Regions from separate parts of the Brevibacillus humidisoli genome, predicted to be linked through region 2. Evidence: riboswitches for the same ligand, from Rfam matches in the RefSeq annotation. Region 2 holds a riboswitch; the other holds the start of a gene.
The links. Region 2 has a riboswitch for cobalamin ahead of LOK74_RS14570 (ABC transporter substrate-binding protein). Riboswitches for the same ligand answer to the same signal wherever they lie in the genome.

Region 1: it holds a riboswitch for cobalamin, as region 2 does, so the genes downstream of both, nrdI (class Ib ribonucleoside-diphosphate reductase assembly flavoprotein NrdI) here and LOK74_RS14570 (ABC transporter substrate-binding protein) in region 2, are expected to answer to the same signal.

Annotation. Positions count from the first base shown of each region.
Region 1 is NZ_CP087263.1:4,623,461-4,631,497, reverse strand. Features, by position in the region: gene nrdE (class 1b ribonucleoside-diphosphate reductase subunit alpha) at 1-2,062, opposite strand, end outside; gene nrdI (class Ib ribonucleoside-diphosphate reductase assembly flavoprotein NrdI) at 2,049-2,408, opposite strand; cobalamin riboswitch at 2,549-2,736, opposite strand; gene LOK74_RS22645 (bifunctional transcriptional activator/DNA repair enzyme AdaA) at 2,886-3,461, shown strand; partial or broken gene LOK74_RS22640 (methylated-DNA--[protein]-cysteine S-methyltransferase) at 3,461-3,910, shown strand; gene LOK74_RS22635 (hypothetical protein) at 4,046-4,600, opposite strand; gene LOK74_RS22630 (threonine synthase) at 4,762-5,862, opposite strand; gene LOK74_RS22625 (dipeptidase) at 5,829-7,181, opposite strand; gene LOK74_RS22620 (LysR family transcriptional regulator) at 7,290-8,037, shown strand, end outside.
Region 2 is NZ_CP087263.1:2,949,333-2,957,369, reverse strand. Features, by position in the region: gene LOK74_RS14600 (RNA polymerase sigma factor) at 1-197, shown strand, start outside; gene LOK74_RS14595 (DUF4367 domain-containing protein) at 160-1,095, shown strand; gene LOK74_RS14590 (ABC transporter ATP-binding protein) at 1,179-2,024, opposite strand; gene LOK74_RS14585 (ATP-binding cassette domain-containing protein) at 2,021-2,743, opposite strand; gene nikC (nickel transporter permease) at 2,740-3,573, opposite strand; gene nikB (nickel ABC transporter permease) at 3,601-4,530, opposite strand; gene LOK74_RS14570 (ABC transporter substrate-binding protein) at 4,538-6,115, opposite strand; cobalamin riboswitch at 6,302-6,511, opposite strand; gene LOK74_RS14565 (2-isopropylmalate synthase) at 6,754-8,037, opposite strand, start outside.

The DNA of each region.
Region 1 (8,037 bases), 1.7 Mb from region 2:
CCTCTATTCCCCTTTTGTTCGTTCGCGTATAGTACAGACTTTTTAGCCCCTGTCGATTGGCATAAATATAGTATCTGGCCAACTCTCTCGTAGAAATGTCGCTGTTGACGTACAAGATGGTGGAAATCCCTTGATCGATGTGCTGCTGGATCACCGCAATCAGATCAATCAGCTTGAACATGTCCATGTTGTAGGCTGATTTGTAGAGCAGGACATTCTCCTTCGCCAAGAATGGAGCCGGATAGTACGTGGTGGCATTTCCGTACGTTCTGGTTTCAATCTGCTCCACGATCGGCATGACCGAAGAAGTGGCATTCTGGATATAGGAGATGGAAGCGGTTGGCGCGCACGCCAATCGATAGGCATGGTAGAGGCCGTAGGTTTGAATCTCCTCTTTCAGCCGCTGCCAATCCGCTCGTGCAGGAATCGAGATCCCCTCGAATAAAGCGCCCACCTTCTTCGTTCGCGGAGCATACTCCTGTGCAAGGTATTTCGCAAAGTACACTCCTGTCGCATAATCGGATCGTTCAAAACCGGCAAACATCGTCTGCCGCTCTTTGGCGATCAGCATCGACTTTTCCAGACTGTAGAAGTTGACCATCATAAAAAAGGTGTTGGCAAAATCTTTCGCCTCTTCACTTTCAAACGGGATGCCGTTCTTGGCCAGATAGCCGTGCAGATTCATCGCTCCAAGTCCGACCGAGTGCAGCTCAGCGTTGGCTTTCTGCACCCCCGGCGCATTGCTAACACTGGTCATGTCCGATACGGCCGTGAGCATCTCCATGCCGGTGTGGACCGATTCGCGGATCAGCCCCGTTTCCATCACATTGGCAATGTTTAACGAGCCCAGGTTGCAGCTAATATCCCGGCGGATGATGTCCTCTACGCCGTAGTCGTTGATCGTGGACGTCTCCTGTAATTGAAAAATCTCCGTACACAGATTGGACATTTTGATCCGGCCCACCCCTTTTAAGGGGTGCTGTCGATTGGCATTGGAGAGAAAGATCAGGTAGGGATAGCCGCTCTCCAATTGAATCATCGCGATCTTCACCAGCATTTCGCGGGCGCTCATCAGCCGCTTCTTTTTTACATCTGGATGCTGGAGCAATTCGTGATACATCTGATCCAGGTCCATATCGTCAAAGTGCCGTCCGTATGCCTGATAGACGGAATAGGGAGCAAACACATACAGGTCTTCATCTCTCTCAGCCAGTTCAAAAAAGATGGCGGGACAGATCAGGCCGATCGAGAGCGACTGCAAGCGCGACTTTTCGTCCGCATTAATCTTCTTGCTGTCCAACAGTTCATTGGCATCCCAGTGAAAGATATTGATATAGACCGCTCCTGCTCCTTTGCGCTGACCCAGTTGATTCACATAGGAAAACGAATCTTCCAGAATCTTGGCCACCGGCATCACGCCGCTTGATGCATTGGCGATCCCTTTGATCTCTTCTCCTCTCGCCCTTAACTTGCTGAGGTTCAACGCAATCCCGCCGCCCAGCTTGGACAACTGCATGGCGGTTGACAGATTGTAGGTGATGCTGTTGAGCGAATCGTCCAGCTCCAGCAGATAGCACGACACCATTTCGCCACGTCTCGCCTTGCCGGCGTTTAAAAACGTCGGTGTCGCCGGCTGGTAGCGCTGCTCGATCATCGCTGCGGTATAGTTGGCTGCTTTTTTGACTTCTCCCTGTGCCAGATAGAGCGCGACGATGATGATCCGGTCCACATACGTCTCCAGATACTGCTTCTTATCGTTGCTCGTGACCGCATAGTCGCGATAGAATTTGGAGATGGCCATGTAAGAGGAAAACGTAAACTCATAATCATTGACCATGCGGTAGATTTCTTCGATCTGATCTACGCTATACTGGCTCAACACGTCATAGTAGTAATGGTTGTCCACCATATAGGCGATTCTTTCTGCCACGCTGTCGAAGCTGACCTGTGATGAGCTGATTTCCGCTTCGTATACGCGAACCGCCTCTCTGTCTTTGTCCAAATCAAAAAATCCATCTTCCCGGCGGTACACGATCTCATGATTTAACTCAATATGCCGCAAGTTGGTTCACCCTCTCTTGAAAGGTACGCACATCGTGCGCGGTGCCGCTCAATTCAAATTTGCACAGGATAGGAACGCGATACAGCTGTGAAATCACATCGGCGCTCCTGGCGTAGTTCTGTCCCCAGTTTTTATTTCCAGAAGCGGCCACACCCTGGAGATGCCGGTGGTTGCGCCTCAAAAACTGCAAAACATTCATCGGCACTTCGCCATATCCGGTCGTATAGGTAACCAGCACAAATGGTTTTTCCAGTGTGAGAGCCTCGTCTATCTGCGCTGATTTCATCGTAAGTTTCTGGACAAAGCGTCTTACATTTCCCGTCTTGGAATCGTAGACAATGTACAAGGCAGCTACCTCCTGTCATGTAGGCACAAAAATGTAGGCGCAAAATGAAAAGGGTATTTTTACCAAATAGGAAAAGGCAAAAATACCCCAGCGTGCGAAACTGACGTTTGTAACACCTCCCTATCTCCCGTAGGTACATCACAGTGTTGTCAGAATAGGCAGGTCTCCTGGCTCCAGTCTCATCATCATAACAGCCTTCCCGGACGTCTCCAGTGGCGTATTTGTTATGACTCCTCTGTCACAGTGGCGGGACCGCGTCGGAGTTACACCGAACTTCCCTATTAAACCCTGAAGCACGCTTCAAGGTACCTATTCCCACAATATGTAGTTTTAATATAACCAGATTAGATCAATATATAGTGTTGCGTCAAGCTCTTTCTCAGTCTGTGCTTCATTTTCCGATTGTTGCTCTCATATTTTCTACCGGTTACGTCCTGGCTTCACAGGGGCTATACTGGAGGCAGGAGGAGATGCTGCATGAATGATTGGATGTGGAGGGCGATTGCAAGCTGCGATCCTGCTTACGACGGGCAGTTTTATTATGGTTTGGTTACCACCGGCGTGTTTTGCCGACCATCTTGCCGATCGCGGACCCCAAAGCGGGATCACGTCAGGATCTTTTACCACCCGGACGAAGCGCGACAATCGGGGCTCCGTCCGTGCAAACGCTGCCGACCGGAAGAGTTGGACTGGCGCTCTCCTGAAGAAGAGTTGGCCAAAAAGCTGGTCGGTTTGATCACAGACTGTTATCACGAAACGCTTACGCTGGCAGATATGTCACAGCGGCTGTTCGTCAGTCCGTTTTACCTGCAGCGTTGTTTTACGCGCGTAATGAAGATGTCACCGGGACAATATCTGCGCAAGACCAGGATCGAGGCTGCCAAGCAACTGTTGACAACAACGGATACAACGATAACGGAGATTGCCCAGCAAGTTGGCTTCCACAGCAGCGCCCACTTCTCCTCGGTATTTCACCGGGAGACCAGCTGCACCCCGACGGAATACCGACTCCGCTATCGCGAGCCAGAAACGGAAAGGATGGTTCGGTCATAATGATTGCTGCATTTTACCAATCGCCTATTGGGTGGATCGAGATAAACGGCACCACAGAGGCCATCACGGTTGTTCGTTTTGTAGAGCAGGTCCCTGTGGAGAGAGAAAAGACTTGCCTACCTCCGGTGATAGAACAATGCATTTCTGAGCTTAATGAGTATTTTTCCGGAAACAGATTGTCATTTACCGTTCCCCTCTCTGCACAGGGAACCGCGTTTCAACAACAGGTCTGGGAGCAGCTTTGCTCGATTCCCTTTGGAGAGACGGTGAGTTACCGGGAACTTGCCCGTTTGCTTGACCGTGCACAAGCTGTACGGGCGGCAGGTCATGCCAATGGAAGAAACCAACTGGGCATTCTCGTTCCCTGCCACCGGGTGATTGGCAGCAACGGCAGTCTCACTGGTTATGCGTGGGGGATCTGGCGGAAGGAGTGGCTGTTGGCCCATGAGCGGGCTGTGTTGCAGGGAGCCGACATCACGAGCCTGTCTGCCTCTTCACATGGTGTCAAACCAGCCACCGCCGAGCTGCCTGTACTGGGGAACGGGTAATCATACGAGTTTGTTCAAAAAAATCATCTACTGCGCCTACCTTAACAACTTGGATTTTCCACATCTTTCAAGAAGCCCTTGAATACTTTTACTCCTGAGCAACGCAGGATTAACCTTTTCGATGTGACGAATGAACTCATCTGTTTTGTCTAAAACTTCATCGATAAACTCCTGTTTCGTGATCGTTTCCTGCCAGTAGCATATTGATATACAATTCAGAGGTTCCGTTACAATGAAAGAACTGATGTTATCCTCTTCTACTTGTACATGATATACGGTAAGGTCTTCACCTTCTGCAATAAATTCAAACCATGCAAAATGAGCATCGATCGTATTTAAGGCAATGTATTTGTGATGTTGCATAGAAATGACAACCTCGTTTAATAGTCCGAACGAGGCTATGATTTCTTCCTCAAAGAACTCTAGGATTGGGGTTGGAGCATCTGGGTCATACAAACCATAGGTTTTTCCGTTGACATTTATCTCAAATTGTCCGTAGAGAACATTCCCGTATTCACCTTCAAAATCAGCTAAAGTGATTTGACTCAATTCATGGTCTGGGATGTTGGGTTGGTACCTTATGGTAAACATCGCCTCACTCCTTTTATGTTTGTGGGGGACGATTATATTCATCCCCTTACACTTCAATGGTTTAATAACCAAAGTCGGACAAGGTGTATTTATGTGGTCCCCAACCTGTCAAAAAGTGTCAAAAAGAAAAAAAAGAGCCCTTGAAAAATCAAGAGCCCAGACTATAAAATCCATTCTCCTCGAGAGGTGCCTACCAGAACAACCGTATCCTCCTCTGTCAAGCTCACGATCGAGGCCAACCTGTCTAAAGCAGCGATCACGGACGCTGCCGAACGCTCCAGCGGTATCCCCCATGACCTTGCCTCCTCCTGAGCATGGATCGCCTGTTGATCCGACACCGCAATTGCTGTCCCACCGGATCTGTCCACAGCAGCTGCCGCTTGATACGTCACCGTGCCACCGGCAATCGAATGCAAGGATGTATTCCCGGTAAACTGAGCAGTGTACGGCTCCCCGGCAAACACGCGAGTGAGTCGAGGAAATGGTTCGACTGCGATCAGCTTGGGCATCTTCTCGATTTGCCCAATCGCCAGCAGCTCGCAGAATCCTTCATAGATTCCCCAGAGCAAATCACCTCTAGCTGTAGGAACCAGCACATAATCGGGAGCAGAAGCAGCCAGTTCGTAGGCAACGGTCTTGTACCCCTGCACGCCAAATGGATTGCTGCCGACAGGAGGAACCGCGAAGTTCGTCGCTGGGTAGTAACCTTCCTCATAGACCAGTTGCTTCATCTTTTCCCAGCGCGATGCGGAATCCTCGGTTTTGACCAATACAGCTCCCCACTTCGTCAGCGCATGACGCACCTGCGACGATATGTCTCCGGCCATAATCACAGTGCACGACAGGCCCACCTGATGGGCATAGTAGGCCAAGGATACGCCGGCATTGCCGCTGGACGCGATCACCAGCCTGTGCTTCTGTTCGCTGAGGGCATGGGCGATGACCAGCGGACTCATCCGGTCCTTATGAGAGCCGGTCGGATTGTTCCCCTCCTGCTTCAGCCATACTTTGCCGATGCCATACCGCTCGGCCAACTCCGGCAGTTGGACGAGCGGTGTATCGCTTGCTCCACCGTCTGGGTAATCGCTAAACGGGAGGCGATCACGGGCATGCCTGGAGATCTGCCGGTAGCGAACAGTCAAGCTGGCTGGCGCCCCCTCCTGCCGACAGGATAGACACCCCTCCGGATACAGCTGCAAGCTGTACTGATTGCCGCATCGTATACATCTCATCCCTTGTGCCAGTTCGTTCCAGACAACCACTGTTTCCCCTCCCTTCCGATTCTCAGGTAGTAGTTGACCAAGGTTTCTACCCCTTTTGCAAACTGCGCCAACGGCATCTGTTCGTTTGGTCCGTGTACGCCGGAATCGGGCAGACCGAATCCAAGCATGACGACCGGTACGTCATAGATCCTGCTCAGCCACTCCACTACTGGAATTGTGCCTCCCGCACGTATCGGGTATGCTTTGCGCTGATATACCTCTTCCAACGATGCGAGTGCCGCAGTCACCAGCGGATGGTCAGCAGCGAGCAGATACGGATAGGCATGGCCGCTAAAAGATGACTGGATGCGGACACCAGCAGGTTGATGAACCTCCAGATGCCGTTCGATTTTTTGCTGGATGTCGTACGGATCTTGGCCTGGTGCCAGGCGGCAGGAGAGAAACGTCCTCGCTTTATGGGGAATGATCGTATTTGCGGAACCGCCCTCCATGCCGTTTACCTCTAGTGTAGGACGCAGCCATACCTTTTCGAGATGACTGTAGTCTGCTTCTCCGCCAAAAGACGGTACCCCGATCCTCTCTGCGATAGCCGCCTCGTCAAAGGGAATCTCCTGGATCAACCGTCGATCTTCTGCTGACATGCGGACATGATCGTAAAACCCGTCAATCCGGATCCTCCCCTGCTTGTCTTTCATCCCCGTGATCAGCTCGGCTGCGACCTGCAGCGGATTGACCACAGCACCACCGTAGAAGCTGCCGGAGTGCAGGTCCTGAGCCGGCCCCACCACTTCCAGCTCGATGTGCAGCAAGCCGCGCAGCGCATGACAAACGGACGGCAGCCCGCTGCCCAGCATCGCTGTGTCGGAGATGACTACGGCATCACAGGCGAGTAGTGCCTGATGACGCTCCAAAAAACCAGGCAGGCTGGGACTGCCGATCTCTTCTTCTCCCTCGATCAACACTTTTACGTTAAACGGCAACGATCCCCTCTGTTCCAGCAGGGTGCGAACCGCTTCCAACTGAATAAACAACTGCCCTTTATTGTCAACAGCTCCCCTGCCGTACAAGCGCTCGTTGCGAATCGTCGGCGTAAACGGCGGGCTCTCCCACGCGCCAGGATCGCCGGGCGGCTGCACATCGTAATGGCCGTAGAGCAGAATGACCGGCTGACCCGGCTGATGCAGCCATTCTCCGTACACGACCGGATACCCTTTCGTCTCCAGACACTGCACCCGCTCCAGCCCGATCTCCTGCAGCAGGGCGTGCAACAGATCCGCACATCGCCTCATCTCGTCCCGGTACTCCTCCGACGAACTGATACTTGGTACAGACAGAATGTCCAAATATTCCGCTCTCATCCCTTTTCCCTCCCTACTTCACATCTCCAGTATAAATGGAGTACAATAAATTGAAAAACTCAATAAATCTATTACAGTTATCGAAAAAACAAATGACAAGGAGGCAGCATGAATCCGGAATCGATCCGTACCTTTTTGCTGGTAGCGGAAACACAAAGCTTCACCAAAACGGCAGATGTAATGCGTGTCACCCAATCTACCGTGACTTCTCGCATTCAAACGCTGGAAAAAGAACTAGGGATTACATTGTTTGCCCGCACCAAGCGTTCCGTTGAACTGACAGAAGCCGGGCGCAGCATCTATCCCCTGTTGGCGGAGAGTGAGCGGTTATGGGACAAGAGCAGGGAAATCGCCGCCGCAGCCAACCGACACACTCGTTATACGTTTGGCGCCACCCATTCGGTCTGGCCGATGGTAGTGGACTGCCTCCAGCCCTTGCTGACAGCAGAATCGACAAGCGTAGAATGCAAGACGGGTCATTCCATTGATGTTCTGGACTGGGTGAAAAAAGGGTTGGTTGACCTGGGGTTTGTCTACGTGGAACCAGAAGAGCAGGGAATCGAATATGTCATATTGGATCGTAAAAAGTTGGTCTTGGTGCAGCATGTCTCCCTGCCGGACGATGCCCCTTTTCTCTACAACAGCTGGGGATACGAGTTCGACAGCTGGTTCGAGCAGGCAGCAGAGACTTTTGATAAAAAAGTGGTTGTCGATCAGTACGCTCTGCTGATCGAGTTGGTACATCGCGGATTGGGCAAAACCTATCTTCCCGAAGACCTTGCCCGTCCCTACCTCACACAAGGGATATGGCGCAAACTGGCCCATTCAGATGAGCCGCCGCCACTTGCCATCTATC
Region 2 (8,037 bases):
AAGAGCGGAATTTGATCATTTTACGCTGTGTTGAGGGCAAGAGTTATCAAGAAATCAGCCTCATCTTTCATCAAAGCAGCGCCAATCTGCGAAAAAAATACGAGCGTACGGCTGCAAAGTTCCGCAAGTACTATCTCCAAGCGAAGGGAGCGGATGGTGTTGGACAAGGACCAGGATTTGAAAGAACTTTTTCATAACGCACAGCTTCCCGAAGTTGACTTGACGGGAAGCGTGATGAGGAAGCTAAATGCCAATCAAAACAAAAAGGAGCGATTTACTGTGAAAAACAAAGTGGGTCTGTTGGTCGTAGCGGGAGTACTGTTGACGGTGTCATCTGGTTTTGCGATGTTTAAATATGGGTCGTTGCAAAATCAGCAGGGTGAAGTGGTGTATGAGGTAAAACCATCGAAAGAGTTGGAGCAGCCTCAATATCAAGAAGAAGACCTGAATCGCTTGGCGATGAGCTCACAATTGGCCGATGAGCTGCTGCAGGATGGTTCAGCGGCGATCTTTTACATCGTTCCAAACAACCCCAACCACCAATTAGAGACAGAAGTCAAATCAGAAGTCTTTACCGATGCGTCCGCCCTCCGGAGCAAATTGAAGGATGAGTCGGCTGCGATTATGGACAGTTTAAAAGAAGATTACAAGTTTACTTGGGCTAGGCTCACCTTTGATCCCGTCACGGAAGTGAATCCTCTAACTCCTAAAGAGCAAGCGGCGACAGCAGAAAAGCTGCGGAAGCAGGCGGAGGAATCGAACAAGGAGTACGCGATGATGCCGGTGGAACTCTCTGATGATCATTGGCGTATCCTGAGCACATACAAAAAAGGAGAGAGCGAGATCCAAGTTTTTGTCTCCAGATCTGATGAGCCAACTACGATCTATGCGCACGATGAATGGAACTGGAAATCGGAAAAGATCGATGTGAATGGAGTCGAAATGCTGTACACCGAATATGAAGGCGGGGGAAAAGGGATCGTATGGGTACATGAGATTGCGGGTACTGAGCAGCATCTGCAATACAATATCCAAGTAGGCAACGATATCAGCAAAGAGGGCTTGATCGAAATCGCCAAATCGTACCTGAAGTAACCGATTGGAGTGTTGAACGGAGCGGTTGGTCCGGGGGAGCCTCGGGCTCCCGCTCCGTTCCTGCTCCAATTCGCGTTTCGACTTCAACGTACCCCCGCCACGTCGATGTGAACCGGCTGCGGCTGCCGCGCATCTTCTTGTTCACCGGCGGACGAAACAAGATCGAGAGTTTGAAACAGCAGCTGCGAATAGGGATGGCGGAGTTGATGAACCTCGCCCTGAATAAACGTTTCTACGAGTTCTCCTTGATACATGACCGTGATGCGGTCACATAATTGCAGGGCAGATTGCAAATCATGCGTGATGAACAGATAAGCGATCTGCTCTGTTTCTTGGATGCGCTTGAGCATACGGGTGATCGAGGCTTGCGCTGGTTGGTCCAGGCTGGCGATCGATTCGTCAAAGATAATCAACTCCGGATGCACGGCGAGGGCTTTCGCCATGCAGACGCGTTGCTTCTGCCCCCCGCTTAATTGGTCTGGATATCTGGTTAAAAAGGAATGATCAAGCTCTACCAAATCCAGCAGTTCTCTACAGCGTGCCTCCCAATTGGCTGCTTCGGGGAAAAAATTGCGAATCGGCTCTTCCAGAAGCTCACCCACGCGCATGTTGGGATAGAGCGAAGCAGAGGAATCTTGCAGCACCAGCTGCATCCGCTTGTAAATCTGGCGTTCCTTGAGGCGCCTTTTGGTCAGCGCTTGTCCATCCAGAAGGATCTCGCCGGATGTGACAGGTTCCAGGTTCATGATCAGCTTGGCTAGCGTACTTTTCCCGCTCCCGCTTTCTCCCACCAACCCCAGGCTTTCACCTTTTTTCAGCGCCAGGTTTACCTGTTTGACTGCTTGCAGAGTCGGATGTGACCGAAACCACGGTCTTCTTGTACGTACTGGATATTCTTTTGTTACGTTGCGCAGCTCTAGCAAAATCATCGAACCATTCCACCTCGCTCCATTCGAATGATGCGATCGGCAAACCTCTGCACACTTTGCTGGTCGTGGGAAATCAGCAAAACCGTCAAGCCCAAATCGTGCTGCAGCCTTTTCAGAAGGGATAAAACCTTTTCTCGATTGATCATATCCAGCGCGGTTGTCGGCTCATCCGCAATGAGAATCTTGGGATGCAAACTAACCATCATCGCCAGCAACACGCGTTGGCGCATCCCCCCGCTTAATTCAAAGGGATAGGAAGCCAAAACAGAAGCAGGGTCGCGAAAGCCAACCTGCAGCAACAGCGAATGCAAGTATATGTCCCGTTCTTTTTTGCTGATCTTTCTCTTCTGTTGCAGGAGCGTTTCTACCATCTGCTTTTTGACAGTCTGAATAGGGTTTAACCCATGTAAGGAATCCTGTATCAGCAAGCCAATTTCTTCGCGTCGAAGCTTCTGCCTGCCCCTGCTGTCAAGATCGAGAATCTGTTTATCCTGATAACGGATACGACCATTGGTCACTCTCCATCCCGCTTCCAACAATCCAACGATGGCATGTGCGGTCAAGCTTTTCCCACACCCACTGGGGCCAGTAAGTGTGACCATCTCTCCCGGATACAACTGAAACGAAACATCTTGGACAATTGGCGTCCACTTTCCATCTTCCTGGCAGGAGATTTCCAACTGTTCAACACACAACAAAGATGGAGGCATGGTCCTCATGTCACACCTCTTGCGATATCGGCGGGTTCGCTTTTTCGATACCGTTCACTGATGAATTGGCAGCACAAAACAAAGAGCAAAATGGCCAATCCCGGAAAAATCATCACATGGGGAGCTAATTGAAAATATGCTGTGGCGTCATGCAGCATGACCCCCCATTCTGGCGTAGGCGGCTGAGGGCCTAATCCCAAAAAAGAAAGTCCGGCCATCATCAGGACGATTCGGCCCATATCCAATGCCCCAAAAATGCCGATTGGCGAAGCAATTTGCGGAAGAATATAACGCCACATGATCCGCAGGCGCGAATTCCCCGCCATCCGCGCTGACAGGATGTACTCTTCCTGGCACACTTTCTGCACAAGGCTGCGTATCAATCGAACATAACTCGCCCAGCGCACCATGATGATAGCCAAAATCAGATGTACAAGACTAGGCCCTAAAAGACCGACAATGGCGATCGTCAGCACAATATCGGGAATCGCCAGGGTACTGTCGATCATCCGCATCAAAAAACGATCGGCACGTCCGCGCAGGAACCCTGTCATCAGCCCGATGGGAAGACTAATCAGCAAGGTGAGGAGCATGATCAAAAACGCGGACGTCACGCTGATTCGGATCCCGTACAAGATCCGGGAGAACACGCAGCGTCCCAAGTGATCTGTGCCAAACGGGAAGTCCCAGGAGGGAGGAGATAACCGATTGGACAGTTGAATCGCCAAGGGATCGTGCGGAGAAATCGACGGCGCGAAAGCACCGATCAACATGATCAGAAAAAGCAAGCCAACGCCTGTCAAAAAGCCCTTATCTATGCCAGCCAAGTCGTTGCTCATGAAACGCATGAAATGGGTTACCTCCTCCTATCGAACCCGTAGTCGCGGGTCAACAAGCACAGAAATAAAATCAACGACTAGATGAATGATCACGAATAAGATCGAAGCGAAAATCACATAGCCTTGAATGACCGGATAATCCCGAAGCGAAATCGCCTTCATCACGTATTGCCCGATGCCTGGCCAGGAAAAGATCGACTCCACGATGACACTGCCGCCCAACATAAATGCGAAGCTCGTCCCTGCCATATTCACAATGGGCAGAATGGCATGTCGGAAGACTTGGGATAGAAAAATGCGGCTGTTTGAAAAGCCCCGTGCCTTTGACGCAATGACAAAACGTTGTTTCATCATCGCCAACATATTGGATCGCAACAGGCGGGCGTACACTGTACCCAATCCCAGCCCAAGTGTCAAAGCTGGCAAAACGAGATGTTTCCAGGTGCCGCGCCCCATGGAGGGCAGCCAGCCGTACTGGACGGAACAGACATAAATGAGCAAGAAGCCAAGCCAGAAGGAAGGCAGGGAAGAGCCTAACAGAGCGAGCGCTCTGCCCAAGCGGTCCAGCCAGCCACGAGCGTAAATCGCTGTAGAGATCCCGACAACCAACGTGACCGACATCATCACCAGCAGTCCGGCCGCGGCTAGTTCAATCGTGGCCGGCAGCCGTTTGAGCAGTTCTTCCAACACAGGTTCCCGAGAAACGTAAGACGTACCCCATTGCCAGGTAAACACATCCGTCATCCACTGTACATATTGACTGCCGAGCGAATCGGTTAATCCCAATTCTTTGCGCACGTGCTCCAATGCATCTTCGGACACAGGAACGCCAGTCGTTGTGAGCAAAAGGTAGGCGGGATCGCCGGGAGATAACCGCAACAAGAAAAAAGTAAGGCTGGAGACAAAAGCGATCACAAATAGCAACTGCGCGATATGCCTTGCCCAGAAGTGAATCATCCCGCTCTCACTCATTCACGTCGAGGCGGGCATCGATGTAGTAAAACTCAACCGGATGGGGAGTGAAGCCTTTCACGCCACGTCTGACTGCAAAAATCGTGTTGGGATGAACGATAAACGCTTGGGGGAGATCCTGCTGAATCTGCTTTTGGATGTTTACAGCCAATTGATTGCGCTTCGCTTGATCGGTTGTTTGGTTCAGCTGATCCAGCATGCTGTCCAAAACAGGCGAGACGTAGCGGCTCATATTGGAGAGGCTCGTAGAGCGATAGAAAATGTTTAAAAAGTACTGCGGATCGCCGGTGTGGGCCGTTAACATGCTGTACATGGACAGATCCCAATCTTCCTTTTCCAAAGTTTCATCGATATTCTCTACTTGCCGAATATGGACCAGGATGCCCGCTTTCAACAATTCATTTTGAATGATCTCCGCCATGACCGTTAATTCGGGCCGTTGCGGAAACGTCACCAGTTTCACTTCAAATGGTTTCCCTTGTTTTTCCCAGATACCTTCTCTGTTTTTCTCCCAGCCGCCTTGCTTCATCAATTGGTCGACCGTCTGTGTTTCTCTCTCTTTTTGGATCTTGCCAAATGGCAGGACGTCTGGAAAGGGACTGTTCGCTTCCGCAGCTTCGCCTCTCATGATCGAGTTGACCATCTCTGCTCGGGGGATGGACATGTTGACCACTTTTCGATGAGCCAGTTCTGCAAAAAAAGGAGACTTCATATGAAACATCAGCATGTGTGTGCGCAGGGAGGGAGCGGTTAATACGTCGATGTTTTGATCCTGCTTCAGGAGTTCGATCGAGTCAATCGGGATATCGACCGCGGCATCGACATCCCTTGACTGCAGGGCCATGACTCTCGTATTGCCATCAGCGATGAATCGAATCGTCACTTCTGACAAGCGTGCTTTTTCTCCCCAGTAGTCCTCATATCGCTCTAGGACAAGCGACTCGTCTTCGTTGAATTGCTTGAATTGAAAAGGGCCTGTCAGAGCAGGATAGCTGTCCTTCTGATCAATCGTTTCTGTGTCAACAATGATAGCGGAGGGGGATGCCAAATGGGCGATCAAGGCTGCGTTTGGCTTCTCGGTCACGATTTTCAATTGATTCGCAGCCAGTACTTCGATTGACTTTACTTGCAGCAGATCCTTTACGGTTGGATCATTCGTCATGGACCGCAGCAGGGAGTTTTTCACACTGGGCGCATCCATTTTCTTTCCGTTATGAAAATGGACGTTTTCCTCTAGCGTTACGATCCATGTCGTTTCATCTTCTTGTTTCCACTCCTTGGCTAACCAAGGTGTCGGCTTCAATTGTTCATTTAGCTTGATCAAGGTTTCCCCAGCACCAGACCGCAAGACCTCCCAGCCATCACTGCCATGTGGGTCCAGGCTAGCTGGTTTCCAACTGAAAGCCATCGTCAAGGTTTTGGCAGGAGTCGGATCTGCTGAAGGTTCTGGGTTGCTGCCCTGCCCGATTGTCTGTTTCGTCGGAGTGGAGCATCCGACCAACGACAGCACCAACACGAAGGCAGTTATCCAGGTAACGAATGCATGCTGTGTATTCCTGCTTTTTCTCATTACGAATTCTCCTTTTTCCTTTTTGCAAACAAAAAAAGCATTCCTGCCAGGTGTAAGAGGTCAGAAATGCTTGGTCAAACCACATGCGAAACAAGACCTGTTATGGAGAGAGGACTCACATCAGGTGTTTGTCCATCCAAATGGTCATCAGCATACCAACCACCTTCCCTAATATCCCGTAGGTCAACAGTGATCGTAAAATAGGCTGGTCTCCTGACTGAGGGCATCCCTTTCAGACCTTCCCAGGCACAAGCCCAGTGGTTTTCCTGAAAGTTGTCAGCACATCATGCTGATACCCAACACAGTGGCGGGTCCGTGCCGGATTCGAACCGGCTTCCCAATTAAGCCGATAAAACGGCAAGCGTTTTATCATGCACCTATTCCGGATATGAATTTTTAGACAATGCCAGAATTCAAACTCATTCTAATGCTTAGACTTTTCCTTGTCAACGGCACTCTGTAAATCCAAATGTGGGGGTCATAAAAAAATGTAGAGAATAGGAAGGCAAACGCTCTCCCAAAGTTGTTGCTTGCACCACGAATTTGGTCGGTGCAAGCAACAGTATGTTCTATTGTATACGTAAGACAAGCCCTTGGCTGATTGCGTCATCCGATCATCTCAACCGTACTTCTAACTTTTACCGCTTCAACGGATTTGGACATTCGTTTGCTGTATCTAATAATGCGGCATTAATGCCATTCAGGAAAGCCATTGCGCTCGCTTTGATGATATCCGTGTCCATGGCTCGCCCAGCGTAAGTTTTGCCGTGATGCTCAATACGGATATTGACACGCCCAATGGCTTCTTTTCCTCTGGACAAGCTGTTGATTTTGTAATCTTTCAACTGGACATCCAGACCCACCAATGATTTGATCACGCTATAAAGGGCATCGATCGGTCCGTCGCCAACCGCGCTGCCTTTAAAGACTTCTGTTCCTTTGTTCATTTTGACGGTCGCTGTCGGATACAGATCATTGGTTACCACTTGGAAAGAAATCAATTCGTACAGATGGCCGCTCGCCGCTTCATGTGTGCGGTGATTGGCTACGAGGTAATAGACATCGTGATCATAGACCTCTTTTTTCGCATCGGCAAGGGCAAGGAATTTTTCGAACAACGCCTCAAAATCAGCCGAATCGCTTGTTTCAAAACCAATTTTCTCAACGGCATTTCTAAAGGCGTGGCGGCCGGAGCGTGCCGTTAGAATCAGTTCCATACTTTCTGCCCCGACCTCCTCTGGCGATAGAATCTCATACACCTGCTTATCCTTCAACAGTCCATCCTGATGGATTCCGGAAGAATGTGCAAAGGCGTTTTCACCCGTAATCGCTTTATTCACCTGCACATCCAGTCCCGTTAGATAGGTGAGCAGTCGGGAGGTCCTCATTAACTCAGTCGTCTTGATCTTTGTCGAACAGTGGTAAGAATTCTCCCTTACTTTGAGTCCCATCACCACTTCTTCCAGTGAAGTGTTGCCGGCCCGTTCGCCTAATCCATTGATGGTACACTCAACTTTATCGGCTCCATTTTTTATTGCGGCGAGCGTATTGGCCGTTGCCAGTCCGAGGTCATTGTGACAGTGAACACTCAAGATTACGTCCTCGTTTAGATTTTTTAAGCGTTCATTAATTCTGCGGATCAGATCGCCGAACTCTTCCGGTATCGCATAACCGACTGTATCGGGTACATTGATGATCGTAGCCCCTGCTTTGACGACAGCTTCAATCGTTTGCCACAAATACTCAAATTCCGAACGTGAAGCATCCTCCGTAGAGTACTGCACGCGGGGAAGCAGAGATTTAGCGTATTTGACCGCGTCAACACCCATCTGCAGAACCGCTTCCTTAGACCGGTTAAACTTTTTGTCCACGTGAATGTTGGAGGTGCCGAGCACGATATGAATAAACGGATCTTGTGCGAT